Regions from separate parts of the Vreelandella sp. 21 genome, predicted to be linked through region 2. Evidence: predicted binding sites of a transcription regulator. Region 2 holds the regulator's gene; each other region holds the start of a gene.
The links. The regulator sigma-54, encoded in region 2, starts transcription at its own class of promoters, with help from an activator protein. The targets are predictions, from matches to a motif close to TGGCACNNNNNTTGCTNT.
Positions count from the first base shown of each region.

Region 1 (6,592 bases), 1.9 Mb from region 2:
CTTTACTTACCCATTCTCCATTTCGCGCGTGTTCAACAGATTCCTCTGATCGCCCTAAACATTACGCCCGAACTGCGTCAGCGCTTAGCTCGTGACGGCTTCAGCAGCGTGCCTGCCGACCAGCGGCATCATATACCTGCACCGCTACCGCCAAGCGCTGGCTATGAAATGCGCTTAAAAGACGTATTTGATCAGCATGCAATGGATGACGACGACCCCGCTATGCTGAGACGCTTTTTACAGGCCCAACTTAGCTGGGACGTCGCGATGGCTGAAGGGCTGGCTAACGCCGCCGTAGAGGGTAAATTGGCCGTTGGCTTAATGGGTTTAGGCCATGTGATTTATCACGATGGTGTGCCCCACCAACTTGATGGGCTAGGGGTGGATCACACCTTCAGCTTACTGCCCTGGTCAACAGAAACCTGTGAGCCACCCGACCCTGCATTAGCAGATGCTGTTTTTGTACTGCCAGCGGCGGAGTAACCGCTAACAGTTTGGTTGCGAATAGATTGATCGCGAATAGATTGGTCACTAACAGGTTATTCGTTAAAAGAATGGTCAGTTAGGCATCATCTGCCAGCGCAGGCAGCAGCGTTTTCAATTTACGGGTAAGAGTATTGCGCCCCCAGCCGAGTAATTCGGCGGCTTCCCCCTTGCGTCCACCGGTATGTTTCAGTGCCGTTTCAATCAGAATGCGCTCAAAATCCGGCACGGCTTCCTCCAACAGGTGGGTATGGCCTTCCGCCAGGGCGTGGTCAGCCCAATCCCTGAACGCGGAACGCCAATCGCCATAAACGCTACCTTCGGAAGCGTTGACCGAGCGCAGCTCTGGGGGCAAGTCCTCAATGAGAATTTCGCGACCAGAAGCCATTACCGTTAGCCAACGGCAAATATTTTCTAATTGACGAACATTACCCGGCCACGGCAAACGAGTAAGGTGCGCTTCTGCTTCGGGCGTTAACACCTTGATATCTGTGGTCAGCTCTTTGGCAGCTTCCGCTAAGAAATGACGCGTTAAACGCGGAATATCCTCCCGACGTTCGGAAAGGCGCGGCAGATGAACGCGAATCACGTTTAAGCGGTGGAACAAGTCCTCCCGGAACCGCCCATCGTCAACTAACGATTCTAGGTTCTGATGGGTAGCAGCAATAATACGTACATCGACTTTTACAGGCGTATGGCCGCCCACGCGATAGAATTCACCATCCGCTAACACACGTAGCAAACGCGTTTGCGTTTCAGCGGGCATATCACCAATTTCATCGAGAAACAGCGTTCCGCCGTTAGCCTGCTCAAAGCGACCTTGGCGTTGCTGCGCTGCCCCTGTAAACGCGCCCTTCTCATGGCCGAATAGTTCGGACTCAATCAAGTCCCGGGGAATCGCTGCCATGTTCAGCGCAATAAACGGCTTGCCTGCTCGTGGGCTATGTTGATGCAGCGCCTGAGCAACACGCTCTTTACCGGTGCCAGACTCACCGTTAATTAACACCGTGATGTGGGAGTGGGAAAGCCGCCCGATGGCGCGAAACACTTCCTGCATAGCAGGTGCTTCACCAATAATCTCAGCACTCAACCCTTCCGGCACGCTGACCGGGCGCTGACGCTCTCTTGCATGAGCGACCGCACGACGCACCAGCGCCAGCGCTTCGTCCACATCAAAGGGTTTCGGCAGGTATTCAAAGGCACCCCCTTGGTAAGACGCCACGGCACTGTCGAGATCCGAATGCGCGGTCATCACAATCACAGGCAGGTCAGGGTGTGCATCACGCACCCGGGACATTAAATCCAGCCCATCAATGCCGGGCATACGAATGTCAGTCACCAGGACATCCGGTGGATTTTCTAACAGTCGCTCCAGCGCGGTATCGGCGCGTTCAATACACTCTATATCCAGGTCTGGCTGCGCTAAGGCCCGCTCTAATACCCAACGGATGGCGCGGTCATCATCGACAATAACCACTCGTGCTACATCGGTTTGTGTCGCCTCAGTCATGACGCTTCTCCGGTGAAATTAACAACCAATGGAATCAGTAAACGAAATTCGGTATGTCCTGGGCGGGAGTCGCATTCGATCAATCCTTGATGTTGGTGCAAAATCGATTGAGCAATTGATAGCCCCAGGCCGCTACCTTCAGCGCGCCCAGACACCATGGGATAGAAAAGCGTTTCACGTAACGTTTCAGGTATGCCAGGGCCATTATCAATAATCCCCACTTCACTGACTAAACGATGGCGTTCAGCCCCCAGCGTAAATTGGCGGCGTGCGCGGGTGCGCAACATAAGCTCCGGCGAAGGCGTTGCTGCATCACTCATGGCCTGTACCGCGTTACGTGCCACATTCAACACCGCTTGGATCATTTGAGATTCATCGCCAGAAAGATCCGGCAAACTCGGGTCATAATCACGACGGACCTCAACATGCGGATGCTCGGCAATCAGCAGCGCTCGCACCCGCTCTAACACCTTATGGATATTGACCGGCTCATGTTTGACGATGCGATTGGGGCCCAACATGGAGTCGACCAAATCTCGCAGCCGATCCACCTCTTCCACAATAATATGGGTGAATTCACGTAGTGCAGGATCGTCCAGATCGCGCTCCAATAATTGGGCAGCACCGCGAATCCCGCCCAAAGGGTTTTTAACTTCATGAGCCAAGCCCCGCGCCAACACTTTGATTGTCTCTTGCCGTGTGGTCAGCGCTTCTTCCCGGGAAATCTGCATTAGCCGATCACGGGGCTCTACTTCGAGTAATAGTTCATCGGCTGAAAGCGGGGTCACGGTGTAGTCCACCGTTAATGGCTCGCTGTTCAGCGGCGTAATACGTGCTTCGCGTTGGGTATAGGGATGAAAGGCATCTCGCGCTTTAGCGAGGACATCATCAATACTCTCATCGCCCCCTAACAGCGTGTCTAAACTAATGCCCTGCACACGGCTAAAACTCACCGCTAGCAACGCTTCCGCTGCCGGATTCATCCAGCGAACGCGGAGTTCACCGTCTAGCAGTAAGACTGCGGTGGTGAGGTGTTCAAGTAAGCGCTGGTACATGGCGTATCCTGAAGCGTCGCTTTAAAAAATAGCGTTATCGAGCGTATGAAAGAGAAACTGCAAAAAGCGCGCCAATTGACCACTTGCACGGCTAATGAGCAGGGGGCGAGGATGTAGCGAGCCGTTATAGCGCAGTTCTAGCAGTCAGCTTGTCACTTATTGCACCATTATAGTGCACATGACTCATCGTCAATAAAAATACTCACCGCATCAGTGCGGTGCCGCAGACAGCGCTCTCCCCCTTGCAAACAGACCTCTTCAACTCACTATCCAATGGTATAAAAAAACCCCGCCGAAGCGGGGTTTTAGGCCAGTCACACCCGAGGGGGTGGTACTAGCTGCTGTGCTTAGCAATCGCTCTTAACAGCTGTAGTACATATCGAACTCAATCGGGTGAGTGGTCATGCGAATGCGCTCCACTTCTTCCATCTTGAGGTCGATGTATGCATCGATCATATCATCAGTAAACACGCCACCTTCGGTCAAGAACGCGCGGTCTGCATCGAGTGCTTCCAACGCTTGGTCCAGGCTGTTGGCAACGGTCGGTACTGACTTACCTTCTTCAGGCGGCAGGTCGTACAAGTTTTTATCCATGGCATCGCCAGGATGTATCTTATTCTTAATACCGTCGATACCCGCCATCAGCAGAGCTGCGAACGCCAGGTAGGGGTTAGCAGTCGGGTCAGGGAAACGTGTTTCAACACGCTTACCTTTCGGGCTAGCGGTGTACGGAATACGGATAGAGGCAGAACGGTTGCGAGCGCTGTAGGCCAACATAACCGGCGCTTCAAAGCCTGGCACCAAACGCTTATATGAGTTGGTAGACGCGTTAGTGAAGGCGTTCAGAGCACGAGCGTGCTTGATCACACCGCCAATGTAGTAAAGCGCCATTTCAGAAAGCCCAGCGTACTCGTCACCCGCGAACTGGTTCTGACCATCTTTCCAGAACGACTGGTGTACGTGCATACCAGACCCGTTGTCACCAACAAGCGGCTTCGGCATGAACGTAGCGGTTTTGCCGTAAGCGTGAGCCACGTTGTGGATCACGTATTTCATTTCCTGAACTTCGTCAGCTTTCTTCACCAGCGTGTTGAATTTAACGCCGATTTCGTTCTGACCCGCGTTAGCAACCTCGTGGTGGTGAACCTCAACGGTCTGGCCAATCGCTTCCAGGGTGTTACACATTGCACCACGAATGTCGTGGAAGCTATCAACCGGGGGAACCGGGAAGTAGCCGCCTTTAACGCGCGGGCGGTGCCCCAAGTTGCCGCCTTCTACCTGATTACTGGTCGCCCAAGCGCCTTCATCAGAGGTAATTTTGTACATGGAACCCTGAATGTCAGATTTCCAATGGACTTCGTCAAAAATGAAGAACTCAGGCTCAGGGCCAAAGAAGGCGGTGTCGCCCAGACCGGTGGACTGCAGGTAAGCTTCTGCGCGCTTGGCAATAGAACGCGGGTCACGGTCATAGCCCTGCATAGTGGCAGGCTCGATGATATCGCAACGCAGGATCAGGGTAGCGTCTTCGGTGAAGGGGTCGAGGAAACCAGTACCATCTTCAGGGCGAAGAATCATGTCGGATTCGTTGATGCCTTTCCAGCCCTCGATAGAGGAACCATCGAACATCTGACCATTTTCGAAAAACTCTTCGTCCACGTCCCGTGCCGGTACGGTGACGTGCTGCTCTTTACCGCGCGTGTCGGTGAAACGCAGATCTACCCATTTAACATCATGTTCTTCGATTAGCGCGAGAGTCTTGGCTGACATAGTGTCCTCCGGTATGAACGTGGCTTAAGCTTTTGACAGTAAGCTACCGATAAAAGAGTTATTAAACAAACCGGCTATCGTTGTAGCACGCCGAGAGGCATCTGCCTACGACCCGCTAGCCGCTGCCTAATACTAAGCACGGAACATGCCAACCTTGCACCAATATGGCATAAAAAAGCAACAAGCAGTTGTTTTATAAAAGATAAAAAATAAAATACTGTGCTTCTTCATGTAGCATAATGCTCTACGAAAGAACGAACTTAGCCCTAAAAAGGCACTTAGCTCAGAAAAACGCACCAATAAAGACCAACCAGAGGCCCACAAGCACCAACATGGTGCATATAAAGCATCTATTATTTTCCTCATCACTGTAAACTTTAGCTTGATACCAAAAGAAACTCACACCTACAATTGATTACAAACAGATAGATTTAATAACAAACAGGTTTCACAACACAGGAAGCCACTCACATGGGCACGGTCTGCTTTATTGTTGATGCGTCAGTCACAGGTGCCCTTTTACCACGTCACCTGCGCGCTATTCGCCAAACAGCCTTTGCAGACCACACACTTCCCATTATCGTGACCAGCGCCACCACCGATCCACGCATGCAGGACATTGAGCAACGCTACCGCGCACACTTTCTCGTTACCCCTTCTCAGCCACTGGGCGCAAGGATCAATCAAGCAGCATATCTCAGCCAAGCTGATTGGTTACTGATTGCAATGCAGCAACGGCCGCTAGCAGCCAAACTATGGTGTTTACTTTATCCCCAGCTAGACACGTACACGCTGGATGCTTTTTTGATTGGCAGCGAACCACCCCGCTTATCCGAACGATTACTCCAGTGCTTTTTAGGCGCAGGCGTCGCTGTTCCTCCCTACATAGCAATCAGGCGCACGTGGTTAGAACGCTTAGGCGGCTTAGACCCAGAGCTAGATGAAGCAGCGCTTGCTGATTTACTACAGCGCCTTTACGCATGCCCTACCCGTTTACAAACGTTCAGCCTGGAAGCATCAGGGCTTACCCGTGACTCGCCATCAAGGAATAACAAACCCTACCGACCTCCCCCCAACTCGCATACGGATACTTAACGTCTCTTATGACTTAGGATATCTTGCTGGCTAAATGTTCAAACGCTTGCCAAATAGCATTGCTCCCGTCGTCGTAGTGTTAACCATATTATTCAGCACAATCGAGCAAATACCGCCGACGAGAATTAACAGCACGGCATAGATCATAAGCGGCAACCTGGAAGGCCCCACGACAGCATCGGTTAACGCGAAAAACATAGGGTGGGCCAAATAAATACCAAACGAGTACGCATTGATGTAACGCACCCAGCGTGGCGCTTTACGACCTTTTAAGTAATGCATTAACCAAAGTGTAAACAGCACAAAGAAAGGTATTACCCACACTTCTTTTGAAGAAAAAACTATCCAACCAGCGAATGTGAGTGCAACGATCAACACCACAAACCCAATTAGCCAATAGGGCTGCGCTAGCCTTTGCAGCCATTTAGGTTGCTCAAACGGATCGGCCTGAGGGGCCAGCGGGTAATAGCGAACTAACACCAGCGCCAGAAAAAACAGATATATCCACCCCAACGGCGCAATCCATAACAGATATCCAGGCGGCTCAACGTCCAACCAATACGCCAACCCCCAGTATGCCATGCTAACTAAGCACCCACCCCAGAGCCACGGCACAGGATTAAAGCGCCACAACCGGAAGTGGGTATAGCACCAATAAGCCGCGTAAAACTGCATGGCAATA
Region 1 covers NZ_CP194673.1:243,836-250,427, reverse strand. The annotation lists gene ACN06F_RS01190 (ChaN family lipoprotein) at 1-483, shown strand, start outside; gene glnG (nitrogen regulation protein NR(I)) at 563-1,993, opposite strand; gene glnL (nitrogen regulation protein NR(II)) at 1,990-3,048, opposite strand; gene glnA (glutamate--ammonia ligase) at 3,409-4,815, opposite strand; gene ACN06F_RS01170 (hypothetical protein) at 5,287-5,910, shown strand; gene ACN06F_RS01165 (acyltransferase family protein) at 5,941-6,592, opposite strand, start outside.
Region 1: a site for sigma-54 is predicted at 3,105-3,122, ahead of glnL (nitrogen regulation protein NR(II)). Genes of this name have one in related genera too.

Region 2 (6,592 bases):
GTCGCTGACGACGCCACGCTTAGTTCATACCCCTCAAACGGCGATGACAGATGTCCTCTCCCCCAGGGCGACACTATTTGATAGCGAAGAGCGTCAATGGCTAGCGACGGCGGAGACCGGCACCCTAAATACTGACACGCAGGCGCTCACGCTAGCTGGTTCAGCCCAATTACTTGCACCTGATGAGGGCTGGCAGTTGAATACTGAGTTATTACACTATGATGGCATCACCCGTCATGCTTGGAGCGATGCCGAAACCATACTTCAGCAACCGCCCCAGCGCATTGACGCTTCACGTATGGATGTATGGCTGGATGATAGCCAGATCCGCTTAACCAATAACGTGCGCGGCGTTCACCCGCCTGCCACTCGTTCTCAGTAGGAGTCGCGATGAACGTTCTTATTCGCACGGCACTCTTCGTCATTGCGCTACCCATTTCAGCGGCAGCGCTACCGGTTATGGCACAAAGCCAAGCCCCCGTAGAAGTAGAGGCTGACCGTTTAGATCTCGATCAACGCGCAGGCACCGCAGTGTATTCAGGCAACGTCGATATTCGGCAGGGCAATATGCAACTGCGCGGCGATCGCGTTGAGATTCAGCGCAACGATGCTGGCGAGCTATCGCGTGCCATTGCAACCGGTGGACGAGCCTACATACGTAACCAGCTCGAAGACCAAGCTAGCCCAATGGAAGGCTGGGCAAAACGTATTATTTATCATGTTGCCGAGCGTCGGGTAGAGCTCATTGACCAAGCGGAACTGACCCAGCAAGCAGATCGCTTTGAAGGTGGGCGATTAGAGTACTTTATCGACCAAGGTGTGGTTCAGGCGCGTTCTGATGTTAGTGGTGGTGAGCCACAACGTATCCGCATGACTCTTCAGCCGGAACAATAGGAGTGTCCAGTGGCGACCAATAACGCAGAGCCCGCACCTCAAACCACAGCCTCAGAATCAGCATCAGAAACCGCGCCGATAAAAACACTTTATGCCCAACACTTAGCTAAAAGCTATAAACGCCGCCGTGTCGTTAAGGATATTAACCTAGAGATATCTCAAGGCAGCGTGGTAGGGCTACTAGGCCCCAATGGCGCAGGCAAAACGACATCGTTTTATATGATTGTCGGCTTGGTTAAGTCTGATGCGGGAAAGGTTGGCATTGATGAGCTTGATTTAACCCATGCCCCCATGCACGAACGTGCAATGGCTGGTATTGGCTACTTGCCTCAGGAAGCCTCTATTTTTCGCAAACTTACCGTCGCCGACAACATCATGGCAATCCTGGAAACCCGCAAAGAGCTCGATCGTAGCGCCAGGGAGCAGCGCCTTGAGTCGCTACTGGAAGATTTTCACATCACGCACATTCGTGACAACTTCGGCATGAGTCTTTCGGGCGGAGAGCGTAGACGTGTTGAGATTGCCCGCTCCCTCGCGACCGAGCCTGCCTTTATCCTGCTTGATGAGCCGTTTGCCGGCGTTGATCCAATCTCAGTGGGCGATATTAAAACGATCATTCGAGCCCTCAAAAAGCGCCATATCGGCGTGCTGATCACTGATCATAACGTCAGGGAAACACTGGATATTTGCGATATTGCTTACATTGTAGGTGACGGCCATATCATCGCCAGTGGCCCCCCTCAGGAAATTCTCAACAACCAGCGGGTAAGAGACGTTTATTTGGGGGCTGATTTCCGCTTGTAAACAGCCATCTGTAGAAAAAATAGTAGTGGTGGCATACTTATTGCACTTGCACCAAGCCATAACTCGCACTAGGGTGGAGCTTTCTGATTAACGAGCGGTTCTCAGATGGTCATGAAAGCTTCTCTTCAATTGCGTATCGGTACACAGCTGACCATGACACCTCAGCTGCAGCAGGCCATCGCCCTGTTACAGCTATCAACGCTGGACCTCCGTCAAGAAATTCAGCAAGCACTTGATGCCAATCCAATGCTTGAGCAGGAAGATGAGTTCGGCGAACAGGCCGTTAGTGAACACCAGGAAGCTGAATGGTCCGAAAGCATTCCTAACGAACTCTCAACTGACAGTGACTGGTCAGACACTTATCAAGACCTTGGTAGCCATGGTGCCAGCAGCGAGGGGCCTGACTTTGAGCGTCAAGCCGCTGGTCAAAGTTTGCATGGCCACTTACTTTGGCAACTCGCCATGACAGATTTTTCACCACGCGACCACGCCATTGCTGAAAGCCTCATCGATGCACTGGATGCCAACGGCTACCTAACCCAGCCTCTCAATGACATTCGCGAAGGACTTAAAGCCCAAGGGCATGAAGGCCTTAGCCAGCGTGAAGTTGAAACAACCTTGCTTCGTCTTCAACAGTTTGAGCCCACCGGTGTATTTGCTCGCGACCTGCGGGAGTGCTTAATGCTGCAGCTCGCCTCACTACCGGAAGATACACCGCTGCTTATGCCTGCCAAGCGGTTAGTGCGTCAATTTCTGGAAGCGCTTGGTAAGGATGATGTGCGTTTGCTAAAGCGGCGGTTAAGTCTAGATGATGAGCAGCTTGATGATGTCATCCGCTTGATCCGCAGCCTTGATCCTCGCCCAGGAAGTGCCTTTGGCGACACTGATGACAGCTATGTAACGCCAGATTTAGTCGTACGCCATGACCACGAAGGATGGCACCTGGAGCTAAATCCTGAGGCATTGCCGCGCTTGCGCATTCAACCTGACTACGCAAGCCTGATCAAACGGGCTGACAAGAGCCAAGATAACCAATTTTTAAAAGAGCATCTCCAAGAAGCTCGCTGGCTCATCAAGAGCCTTTCAAGTCGAAATGATACGCTACTGCGGGTGGGCCGAGAAATCATAGCTCGCCAGATAGGCTTTCTGGAACACGGCGAAGAAGCCATGAAACCGCTGATTTTAGCCGATATCGCAGACGCCGTAGAAATGCATGAATCCACTATTTCCAGGGTCACCACCCAGAAATACATTCATACTCCGCGCGGAGTGTTTGAGCTCAAATACTTCTTTTCAAGCCAAGTAAGTGGCCAGGACGGCGGTGACAGTCACTCCAGCACCGCCATCCGCGCTCGAATCAAAAAACTGGTGCAAGATGAACCGCCCGGGAAACCTCTCTCAGACAGCCGCCTCGTGGCGCTATTGGAAGAGGGTGGCATTAATGTGGCAAGGCGAACGGTGGCCAAATATCGCGAGTCGATGGGTATACCCTCTTCAAGCGAACGCCGCCGTTTACGCTAATAAAACAGTGCTAACGAACAAAGTCTGTCTAAGGGCTTTGCAATAGCGCAAAAAGGGTTACAATCGAAGAACAGTCCGATGGATAAGGAGCACGTCAATGCAAGTAAATATCACTGGTCATCACGTAGATCTGACTGACGCCTTGCGTGACTATGTAAATGAGAAGCTGGAACGCGTTGAGCGCCATTATGACAATATCACCACCGTACAAGTGACCTTATCTGTTGAAAAGGAGCGCCAGCAAGCTGCCTGCACCCTGCATGCTGCAGGTGCCGATCTACACGCAGAAGCATTAGACAACGATATGTACGCTGCGATTGATGCACTAGCGGACAAAATTGATCGTCAACTCGTTAAACACAAGGAAAAAGCACAAGCTCGCGCCCAAGGCGCTGGCGTGCGTTAACTCAATGACGTTGGAAACTATTCTTCCCCCGGAGCGCGTGCTGTATGACGTCCCCGGGGGCAGCAAAAAAAGGGTGCTGGAATTTTTCAGCACCTTTATTGCGCAAAACACGCCAAGCCTAGATAGCCAAGAAGTCTTCAGCCGCCTGATTGGTCGTGAGCGTTTGGGTAGCACTGGAATAGGCAACGGCGTTGCTATTCCTCACGCCCGTAGCCCTCACTGCAGCTCGCCTATCGCTGGTTTTTTAAAGTTAGCTGAGCCAGTAGATTTCGATGCTATTGATGGCGACCCCGTCGACCTTGTTTTCGTACTTTTAGTGCCCGAAGAGGCGGACGACACGCACTTAGCCTTATTAGGGCAAGTGGCGTCCATCATGAACAACGTTGACACACGTCAGCAGCTTCGTAGAGCGGCTAGCCAACGTGAGCTATTGGACCTTATTACAGCAAAAATTCGTGAACAACCTGTTACCTAAATGGTCCACCGCTAGACACTGCCTACTAGTTTAACGTTTACCTCCATTTTTATTGGCATGCCAAGAGAAACTCTATGCAACTGGTGATCATTAGCGGCCGTTCAGGGTCCGGTAAATCTATCGCCTTACAAGCGTTAGAAGATCTTGGCTATTGTGCCATCGATAATTTGCCCGCCATGTTACTCGGCTCCCTTGTGGATGAGCTTCGCGAGCAAGGGGCACGCCCTCAACTAGCGGTAAGTATCGATGCGCGTAATTTACCAGCTGCGCTAAAGCAGCTGCCAAAAATGCTTGAATCTTTGCGTCAGAAAAGCATTCACTTCCAGGTTATCTATCTAACCACCGATGCGCGAATTCTTCTTGAGAGATACTCAGCCACGCGTCGTCGCCACCCTCTTACGCGTGATAGTGACATGACGCTTGAAGAGGCCATCAATAAAGAAGAAGAAACCCTGCTCGACATCCGTGATCTTGCCGACCTGATGATCGACACATCGCGTCTGTCGGTTCATGACCTGCGCCGCCGAATAACGGATCAGGTTGCCCAACAGCGTGAAGATAGATTAACGCTGACACTAGAGTCATTTGGCTATAAACGTGGCGTCCCACTTGACGCTGATCTCGTCTTTGACGTGCGCTGCTTACCAAATCCCTACTGGGACCCTACGCTGCGCCAATACACTGGGCGTGACGCGAACATCATCAACTTTCTTAAGGGATATCCCGTCGTAGAAGAAATGCGCAATGATATCCAGACATGGTTGGAAAAGTGGCTACCCGCTTACCAAAATAGCCAGCGCAGTTATATGACTATTGCTATTGGCTGTACCGGCGGGCAGCACCGTTCTGTCTATATGGTGGAACAACTGGCACAAATGCTGGTGAAACAAGCGGGAGAGGTTCAACTCCGTCATCGTGAGCTAGGCCTGCAGTACACCCTAAGTGAACAGCAGCCCTCCACATCCGAGCCTTCAACAAACGCGCAATAAGCAACGCCTTTTCTTCACGACCCCACTCGGCTAAAAGGAACCAGAGTGCCAGAAAGAACCTTAACACTCACTAATCAGCGCGGCCTTCATGCTCGTGCAGCGACAAAACTCGTCAAGTGTAGCCAACAGTTTTCGGCCAACATTCACGTTTACAAACAACAGCAAATGGCTGATGCGGCCAACATTATGTCGTTATTGATGCTGGCCGCCCCTTGTGGCACTGAACTTAGAGTCCATGCGGAAGGCGACGACGCCGAACAAGCACTAGAGGCCATTGAAGCACTATTCGACGCACGTTTTGACGAAGAGCACTAACATCAGTGAATACCACTGACATCATTAAAACAGCATCAGCCAACGTGTTAACTGAGCTGTTAGCTAAGGTGTTAGTTACCAGCGACGGTCATTGCATCAATTAGCCAGCTACCCGTGTGAATACTGCCACGGGTATCGATGTCATCACCGACTGCGACCAAGCCAGCAAACATGCTATTCAAATTACTGGCAATAGTGAACTCCTCGATAGGGTGCTGTATTTCACCATTTTCAACCCAAAAGCCGGCAGCACCTCGCGAATAGTCGCCAGTCACGCCGTTAACCCCCTGTCCCATTAGCTCAGTCACCCAAATGCCACGCCCCATCTGCTTCAGCAAATCATCTCGGGGCGTCAGCGGCGCTAACAAACGTAAATTGCGTGCCCCACCTGCATTACCTGTAGATTGCATACCTAAACGCCGCGCACTGTAAGCAGACAGCATATAGCTAGCCACACTACCCTGATCAATAAAGCGATTGTTGCGAGTTTGAACGCCTTCAGCATCAAACGGCGAGCTAGCCGTCGCACCCACCTCCATAGGCCGCTCTTCCAAGCCAAACCAGCTCGGGAATAGCTGGCTACCTAAACGATCACATAAGAAAGAGGATTCGCGATAAAGCGCCCCACCTGCCAACGCCCCCATCAAGTGACCTACTAAGCCGCTGGAAAGTGACGGGTCGAACAGCACCGGAAAGGTACCTGTTGGCGGCCGTTGAGCGCCTAACCGACGTAGCGTGCGTGACGCCGCTTCGCGGCCAACCTCCGCGGGATCTCGAAGCATGGCGGGATTACGTGCCGAGGTATAATCGTAATCGCGCTGCATGCCCTTCTCATCCTGTGCAATCAGCATGCAGGAAAGTGAATGACTACTGCCTTTCTGGGTGCCGAGGAAACCGTGGCTGTTAGCGTAAACTCGCACTCCCTCACCACTGGATAGCGAAGCGCCTTCCGACTGATGAATTCCCGCAACATCACGCCCCGCTTTCTCACATGCCAGCGCCAAATCGATTGCTTCATCAGTCGTCAACGACCATGGATAATGCACTTTAAGGTCAGGTAGGTCAGTTGCCATTAGCGACGCATCTGCTAACCCTGCGGCAGGGTCCTCCCCCGTATAACGGGCAATTGCCAGGGCTTTCTCTACCGTGGCTTTAATTGACGCGCTGCTGGCATCGGTAGACGAGGCG
Region 2 covers NZ_CP194673.1:2,352,603-2,359,194, forward strand. The annotation lists gene lptC (LPS export ABC transporter periplasmic protein LptC) at 1-382, shown strand, start outside; gene lptA (lipopolysaccharide transport periplasmic protein LptA) at 391-894, shown strand; gene lptB (LPS export ABC transporter ATP-binding protein) at 973-1,698, shown strand; gene ACN06F_RS11100 (RNA polymerase factor sigma-54) at 1,804-3,219, shown strand; gene hpf (ribosome hibernation-promoting factor, HPF/YfiA family) at 3,317-3,625, shown strand; gene ptsN (PTS IIA-like nitrogen regulatory protein PtsN) at 3,630-4,100, shown strand; gene rapZ (RNase adapter RapZ) at 4,175-5,089, shown strand; gene ACN06F_RS11120 (HPr family phosphocarrier protein) at 5,135-5,404, shown strand; gene pmbA (metalloprotease PmbA) at 5,476-6,592, opposite strand, start outside.

Region 3 (6,592 bases), 1.5 Mb from region 2:
TGGCAGATAGAGGGTTGTTATTGACACTCACCTCGGGGCTCTTGCCGTAGTATTTGGCGGGATTTGGCAGCTCGAAGCCCTGGCTAAACTGCAGCCAGTTCTGGTGACCGTTGCCGTAATCGTAGAGGGCGCTGGCATTCAATAGCGTGGTTTCGTAATCGTTCTTACCGCCGGGAATACCCTGGAAATCGTCCACTTCGACATCCATATGCTGCTGCCGCAACCCTGCGGAGAGCTTAAGCGCCTGGGTGGCCTGCCAGTCACCTTGGACGAAGCCCGAAAGCCCGTCCACCTGATAGCCTGGATAGCGGGGCTCAACACTTGAAGCCTGCTGCACCAGACCACCGGTGGTATCCGAGATATCGGTATCGAACAGCATCTGGCTGGCATCGAATTTTTCTCGATCCAGGTCGAGCCCGTAGGTCAACGAAACGTCATCACCCAGGCGCGACTCAAATAGCGCTTTAATGCCGCTTAAATCAGTGTTTTGTTGCGATGCGCGAAACTGCAGACCGTCGGCGACTGGGTAGGGAAATGCCTGAAAACTGGACTCTTCCTCCCGGTGAAACGCCTGCAGGTAGAAGTTTTGCCCCCACAGGTTAGCGTGGTGATAGTTGACGTTGACCAGCTTGCGGTCGGTTTCCGGATCGCGCTGTGAACGGTAGCCGTCGCGAATCTCGGCATCGTTCAAGTTGGGCGTGGCTGCGTCGAGGTTGGGAAAGTAAACACCCCGATTACCTTCGTAGCCGGAACGATACAGCTGGGCGCCCAGCTCCAGGCTCTGTTCATCGGTCAAACGGAAAGAGAGGTTGCCCAATACATCAATGCTGCGATTGTCCTGCAGGTCGGTCTGGGCAATATCGGGAAAGATCTCTTGGCCGCTGCCGTCATAGTGACGACCGTTGTCACCAATGGCGGTACCCAGGTAGCCCTGAACCCGCTCATTGCCGCCGCTGATCGATTGCGACAGGCGTCGATCCATATCATCGCTGTTGTTGAAGCCCGTGGTGATGCCAGCTTCGGTGCGCCAGTTCAGGCCTTCTTCGCCTTTGCGCGTAATGATATTGATCAAGCCCCCCGTAGCACCGCCGCCATACAGGCTGCTGGCGCCGGAAAGCACTTCTACACGCTCAATATTGAAGGGGTCAATGGCGTCGAACTGACGGGAAAGCCCACGCGAACTGTTCAGAGATACGCCATCGATAAGCACCTGCACGCCCCGACCACGCATGTTTTGCCCATAATTGGTGCGCCCTTGCGGTGCCAGATCCAGCCCCGGCACAAGTTGCCCCAATGCCGTCTTTAGGTCTGCACCATTGCGGGTCTGCTGTTGCAGCATCTCTTTGTCAATCACCCATACCGCGCCAGGTATCTGACTGATCTGGGTCGGGGTGCGGGAGCCAACCACTACCATGGTATCTTCAGCGTTTGCGTTTAGCGTGGATCCAGACGTTGTGTTTTGGGCGAAAACATTGCTGGAAAAGCCTAGTAATAGACCCGTGCCAATGAGTGCAGCCGTTGAAGAAGACCAGTCAGACATGATGAACAATCCGCGAGCAGTTAGGGAATAGGAGGCGGAGAGTATCACCACAACAGTCAATGTCAATGATATTGATTCGTGTTTATTGAGTGGGTATGACGCTCTTTACGTCATCAACATCAACGTATTAAGCCACCACTTAGTGTCGGCAATAGGCGTCGTAAGCCTATTGCCGTCCGTTCTGGGTTTAGGCGGGCTTGTTATCCTCTGAACCATCACTGTTCGGTTCAGGAGCGGGGGTTGGTGGTGCTTCTGCTTCAACGGGGGAAGGGCTCGTTGAGGTAGAAGCTTCCACGGCTGCCTCAAGGCTGGCCACTTGGCGCTCTAGAGCTTCAACGCGGGAGCGGGTGCGCTGTAATACATCCATCAAAATATCAAAGTCTTCCCGTGACACCAGCTCCAGCCTGTCAAAGGCACCACGCACTACCTGCTGTACGCCTTTTTGGATATCTTCCGGGGCTTGGGATGCGTTCTGTAAACGATCCCCAATTTGCTGGGCTAAACGGCTAATGCGATCTTGAGGCGCCATCGCTCTCTCCTTAAATGACCACGCATAAATGTGCACTGCTTACTAACTATAAGGATACGCAACCCGCAGTCGATGCGCATGCATCGTTTACAAATTAGCCTCTGGCTTCTCTTTATCGGCGGGGTGTATCGAAGGAGTGCATCGAAATGGAGCGCCGCGTTTTTATTAATGTTCTTTTATGGTGCAAGCAGGCAGTGGCGGCTGCTGCTAAGTCTTCCTTGCCACCGAATAATCTTGAGTTTTATAAAACAAACTGCTGACTTATAAGAAAAAAAAGTTGGGTGGCATGGTATGCGCATTAACGAGATAAGCAGTTAATTCGGGCGGCGCTGCCGCTACCTAATCCAGCAGGGGAGATCCGGGATGAAACTCATCACCGCTATCATCAAGCCATTCAAACTTGACGACGTTCGTGAAGCGCTCGCTGACAACGGCGTTCAGGGCATCACGGTGACTGAAGTTAAAGGCTTCGGTCGTCAAAAGGGGCATACCGAGCTGTATCGTGGTGCGGAGTACGTCGTCGACTTTCTACCCAAGGTAAAAGTTGAAGTGGCCGTGGACGACACCCGGTTAGAGAGCGTATTGGAAGCGATCTGTAGCGCGGCTAACAGCGGCAAGATCGGTGACGGCAAGGTGTTTGTGACACCGCTTGAAGACGTTATTCGGATTCGGACAGGCGAACGCGGTGCAGACGCCGTTTGAAGCTGTTTTTTCGGATCATTTCTATAGTTCAACGGGGAACTTAAAATGAATGAGTTGACTGATCTGAGCTACGCGCTCGACACGTTTTACTTCCTAATTTGCGGCGTGCTCGTCATGTGGATGGCCGCTGGCTTCTCAATGCTTGAGGCTGGCTTGGTACGTTCAAAAAACACCGCCGAGATTCTGACCAAAAATATCGCGCTATTTGCGATTGCCTGCACCATGTACTTGCTGGTGGGTTACTACATTATGTATTCCAGCAGCGCGGGTGGCTTCCTACCCAACCTTGGTTTCTTGATTGGCGCTGAAAACAGCGTGGATGCAGTGACCGCAGGCGGTGATGATGCGCCTTACTACTCAATGCGCTCTGACTTTTTCTTCCAGGTAGTGTTCGTGGCCACTGCCATGTCGATTGTGTCTGGTGCGGTTGCTGAGCGCATGAAGCTGTGGGCTTTCCTGGCCTTCGCAGTGGTGATGACAGCCTTTATTTATCCGGTGTCTGGCTACTGGACGTGGGGCGGCGGCTGGTTGTCTGAAGTCGGCTATTCCGATTACGCGGGTTCCGGCATTGTTCACTTAGCAGGTGCCGCGGCTGCCTTAGCGGGTGTATTGGTGCTTGGCCCACGTAAAGGTAAGTATGGTAAAGATGGGTCTATCCACGCGATTCCAGGCGCCAACATGCCGCTGGCCACACTGGGTACTTTTATCCTTTGGATGGGGTGGTTCGGCTTCAATGGTGGCTCTGAGTTGAAAATGTCTGATATCAGCTCTGCCAACAACGTTGCTCAAGTGTTTGTTAACACCAACGCGGCCGCTGCCGGTGGCGTGCTTGCCGCACTGATTCTTGCCAAACTGTGGTTCCGTAAAGCGGACCTTACCATGGCGCTTAACGGTGCACTGGCTGGTCTTGTCGCGATTACTGCGGATCCTCTGTCGCCCTCTGCGCTAGGCGCTGCGGTGATTGGGGCGGTAGGTGGCTTGATCGTTGTCGCTGCGATCGTCACGCTGGACAAGCTGAAGCTTGATGATCCGGTCGGCGCTATCTCGGTACACGGTGTGGTGGGTATCTGGGGCGTGCTGGCGGTTCCGCTGACCAATGGCGACGCTTCTTTCGGCGCACAGCTGATCGGTATCGTTGGTATCTTTGGCTGGGTATTCGTTGCGAGCCTGGTGGTGTGGTTGGTGCTGAAAGCCATCATGGGTATCCGCGTTAGCGAAGAAGAAGAGTATGAAGGTGTCGATATTGCTGAGTGCGGTCTTGAAGCCTATCCCGAATTTAGCGTTAAGAAATAAGCTTACGCTAATGAAATGAGCTGGCGTGCTCTTTTGGCCTCCCCTAGCGGGAGGCCTTTTTGCCTTAGTGCATTGTTACAATCCATTGGCGCTGATTTTTTATTCTCTGCCTGTAGCGGTGTATGCTTAACGCTAACGGGCTTGGCTAACAGCAGTGTCCCGCCAACCTTTAATAAAAGGCCACCAAGCTAGAGGATGTCGCAATGAAATTGATCTCAGCCATTATCAAGCCGTTTAAGCTTGATGACGTACGCGAATCGCTCTCTGATATCGGCGTGCAGGGCATTACGGTAACGGAAGTGAAGGGCTTTGGCCGTCAGAAAGGTCACACAGAGCTATATCGTGGTGCAGAGTACGTGGTGGATTTTCTGCCCAAAGTAAAGCTAGAAGTTGCGGTAGATGACGATATGGCGGAACAGGTTATTGATGCCATTACGCAGGTTGCCAATACAGGCAAAATCGGCGACGGCAAAATCTTTGTCATGCCGCTGGAGCAGGTGATCCGTATTCGTACCGGTGAAACCGGTAAAGACGCGGTTTAGGCTTGTTAACTGTGAATAGTGAGTGGTGAATGGTAAGTAAAAAGCAGTAAGTTGTTGAACTGTAGATATTAGGCAGCACAAAGCCCCTGTGGATCATCTCCAGCAGGGGCTTTGTATTAGTGATGTAGTCATTAAAGCGACTAGAATTTTTCTACTCACTTCTCACTACTCACTACTCACTTCTCAACAAAGGCACGCTCAATCACGTAATCGCCCGGCTCGCCCATCCGCGGGGAAATATTCAGGCCCAACTCGTCTAGCAGCGCGCTAGTGTCGTCGAGCATGGCGGGGCTGCCGCAAATCATCGCGCGGTCTTGGCGCGGATCAATCGGCGGAAGACCGGTATCTTCAAACAGCTTGCCGCTGCGAATGTGATCGGTCAGGCGCCCCATGGTGTGGAATTCTTCACGGGTAACCGTGGGGTAGTACACCAGCTTCTCGGCAATTTCTTCGCCTAAATACTCGTGAGCAGGCAGCTCTTTGGTAATAAAGTCGGCATAGGCAAGTTCAGATACCTCGCGCACGCCATGTACCAGCACAACTTTTTCAAAGCGCTCGTACACTTCTGGGTCTTGGATCAGGCTCATAAACGGTGCAAGGCCTGTTCCGGTGGAAAGCATGTAGAGGTTGCGGCCGGGAAGTAGGTCATCGCATACCAGCGTGCCCGTAGGCTTGCGGCTGACCATAATTTGGTCGCCAACTTGAAGGTGCTGCAAGCGCGAGGTGAGCGGGCCATCGGGTACTTTGATGCTGAAAAATTCCAGATGGTCTTCGTAGTTGGGGCTGGCGATGGAGTAAGCACGCATCAGCGGTTTGCCATTCACTTCCAGGCCAATCATCACAAACTGACCATTTTTGAAGCGTAGGCTACGCTCGCGAGTGGTGCGGAAGCTGAACAGGGTGTCGTTCCAGTGGTGAACGCTGAGGACTTCTTCCAAGGCAAACTTGCTCATGCTAACTCCTCCAATGGGCAGAGTGGCCTAAGCCTCGTCTGCCATATTCTAAAAAAGCATAAAAAATGGCTAAATATGTTGCTGCTAATTCTAAATAAAGAGAGATATATCTGTTAAGCAAATTATACTGATAACACTTATCTAAAAAATAGATATGCTGCCGAAACAAGATAGGTTGTCTCTATGCATTACACCCTGCGCCAGTTGGAAGTCTTTGTGGCCGTCGCCCAGCACGAAAGTGTTTCTCAGGCGGCGCGTGCCCTCGCTATGTCCCAATCTGCTACCAGTACGTCGCTCGCGGAGCTTGAGCGTCAGTTTGACTGCCAGCTTCTTGATCGCATGGGAAAACGGCTGAAGCTTAATGCGTTAGGCTTTCAACTGTTGCCAAAAGCGGTGGCCTTGCTGGACAGGGCCGAAGAGGTAGAGGAACTGTTGCGCGGCCAGCAGGGCGTAGGCGCATTAGATGTGGGCGCAACGCTAACCATTGGCAACTATCTAGCCACTCTGTTGATCAGCGATTTCATGCAGCGCTACCCCGGCAGTCGGGTGCGGCTAGCAGTGCGTAACACGCGTCACATCATTGAGAGTGTACGCCAGCACTCGCTTGATTTAGGGCTGATTGAAGGGCAGTGCGACGACGATATGATTATCAGCCAGCCATGGGTAGAGGATGAGCTGTGCGTCTTCTGCTCGCCGCGCCACCCGTTGGCGGGTCGCGAGCATCTTGAGCTGGAACAGCTGTTGCGTGAAGACTGGATTATGCGCGAGGAGGGCTCTGGCACCCGCATGACCCTTGAGCACGCCGCGCGGCATCGGCGTAGTCGGTTTAATACCCTATTGGAGCTTGAACATACCGAGGGTATTAAACGGGCAGTAGAATCAGGCCTGGGGATTGGCTGCGTTTCCAGGCTAGCACTGCGTGATGCTTTCCGGCGTGGCAGCTTAGTGCCTCTGCCAACACCGGAATTAGACTTAAAACGTCAGTTCACTTTCATCTGGCACCGCCACAAGTACCTTACCACGGGGGTACGAG
Region 3 covers NZ_CP194673.1:3,872,755-3,879,346, reverse strand. The annotation lists gene ACN06F_RS17540 (TonB-dependent receptor) at 1-1,540, opposite strand, end outside; gene ACN06F_RS17535 (accessory factor UbiK family protein) at 1,728-2,069, opposite strand; gene ACN06F_RS17530 (P-II family nitrogen regulator) at 2,433-2,771, shown strand; gene ACN06F_RS17525 (ammonium transporter) at 2,817-4,064, shown strand; gene glnK (P-II family nitrogen regulator) at 4,268-4,606, shown strand; gene ACN06F_RS17515 (ferredoxin--NADP reductase) at 4,783-5,559, opposite strand; gene ACN06F_RS17510 (LysR family transcriptional regulator) at 5,743-6,592, shown strand, end outside.
Region 3: a site for sigma-54 is predicted at 2,352-2,369, ahead of ACN06F_RS17530 (P-II family nitrogen regulator). Genes of this name have one in related genera too.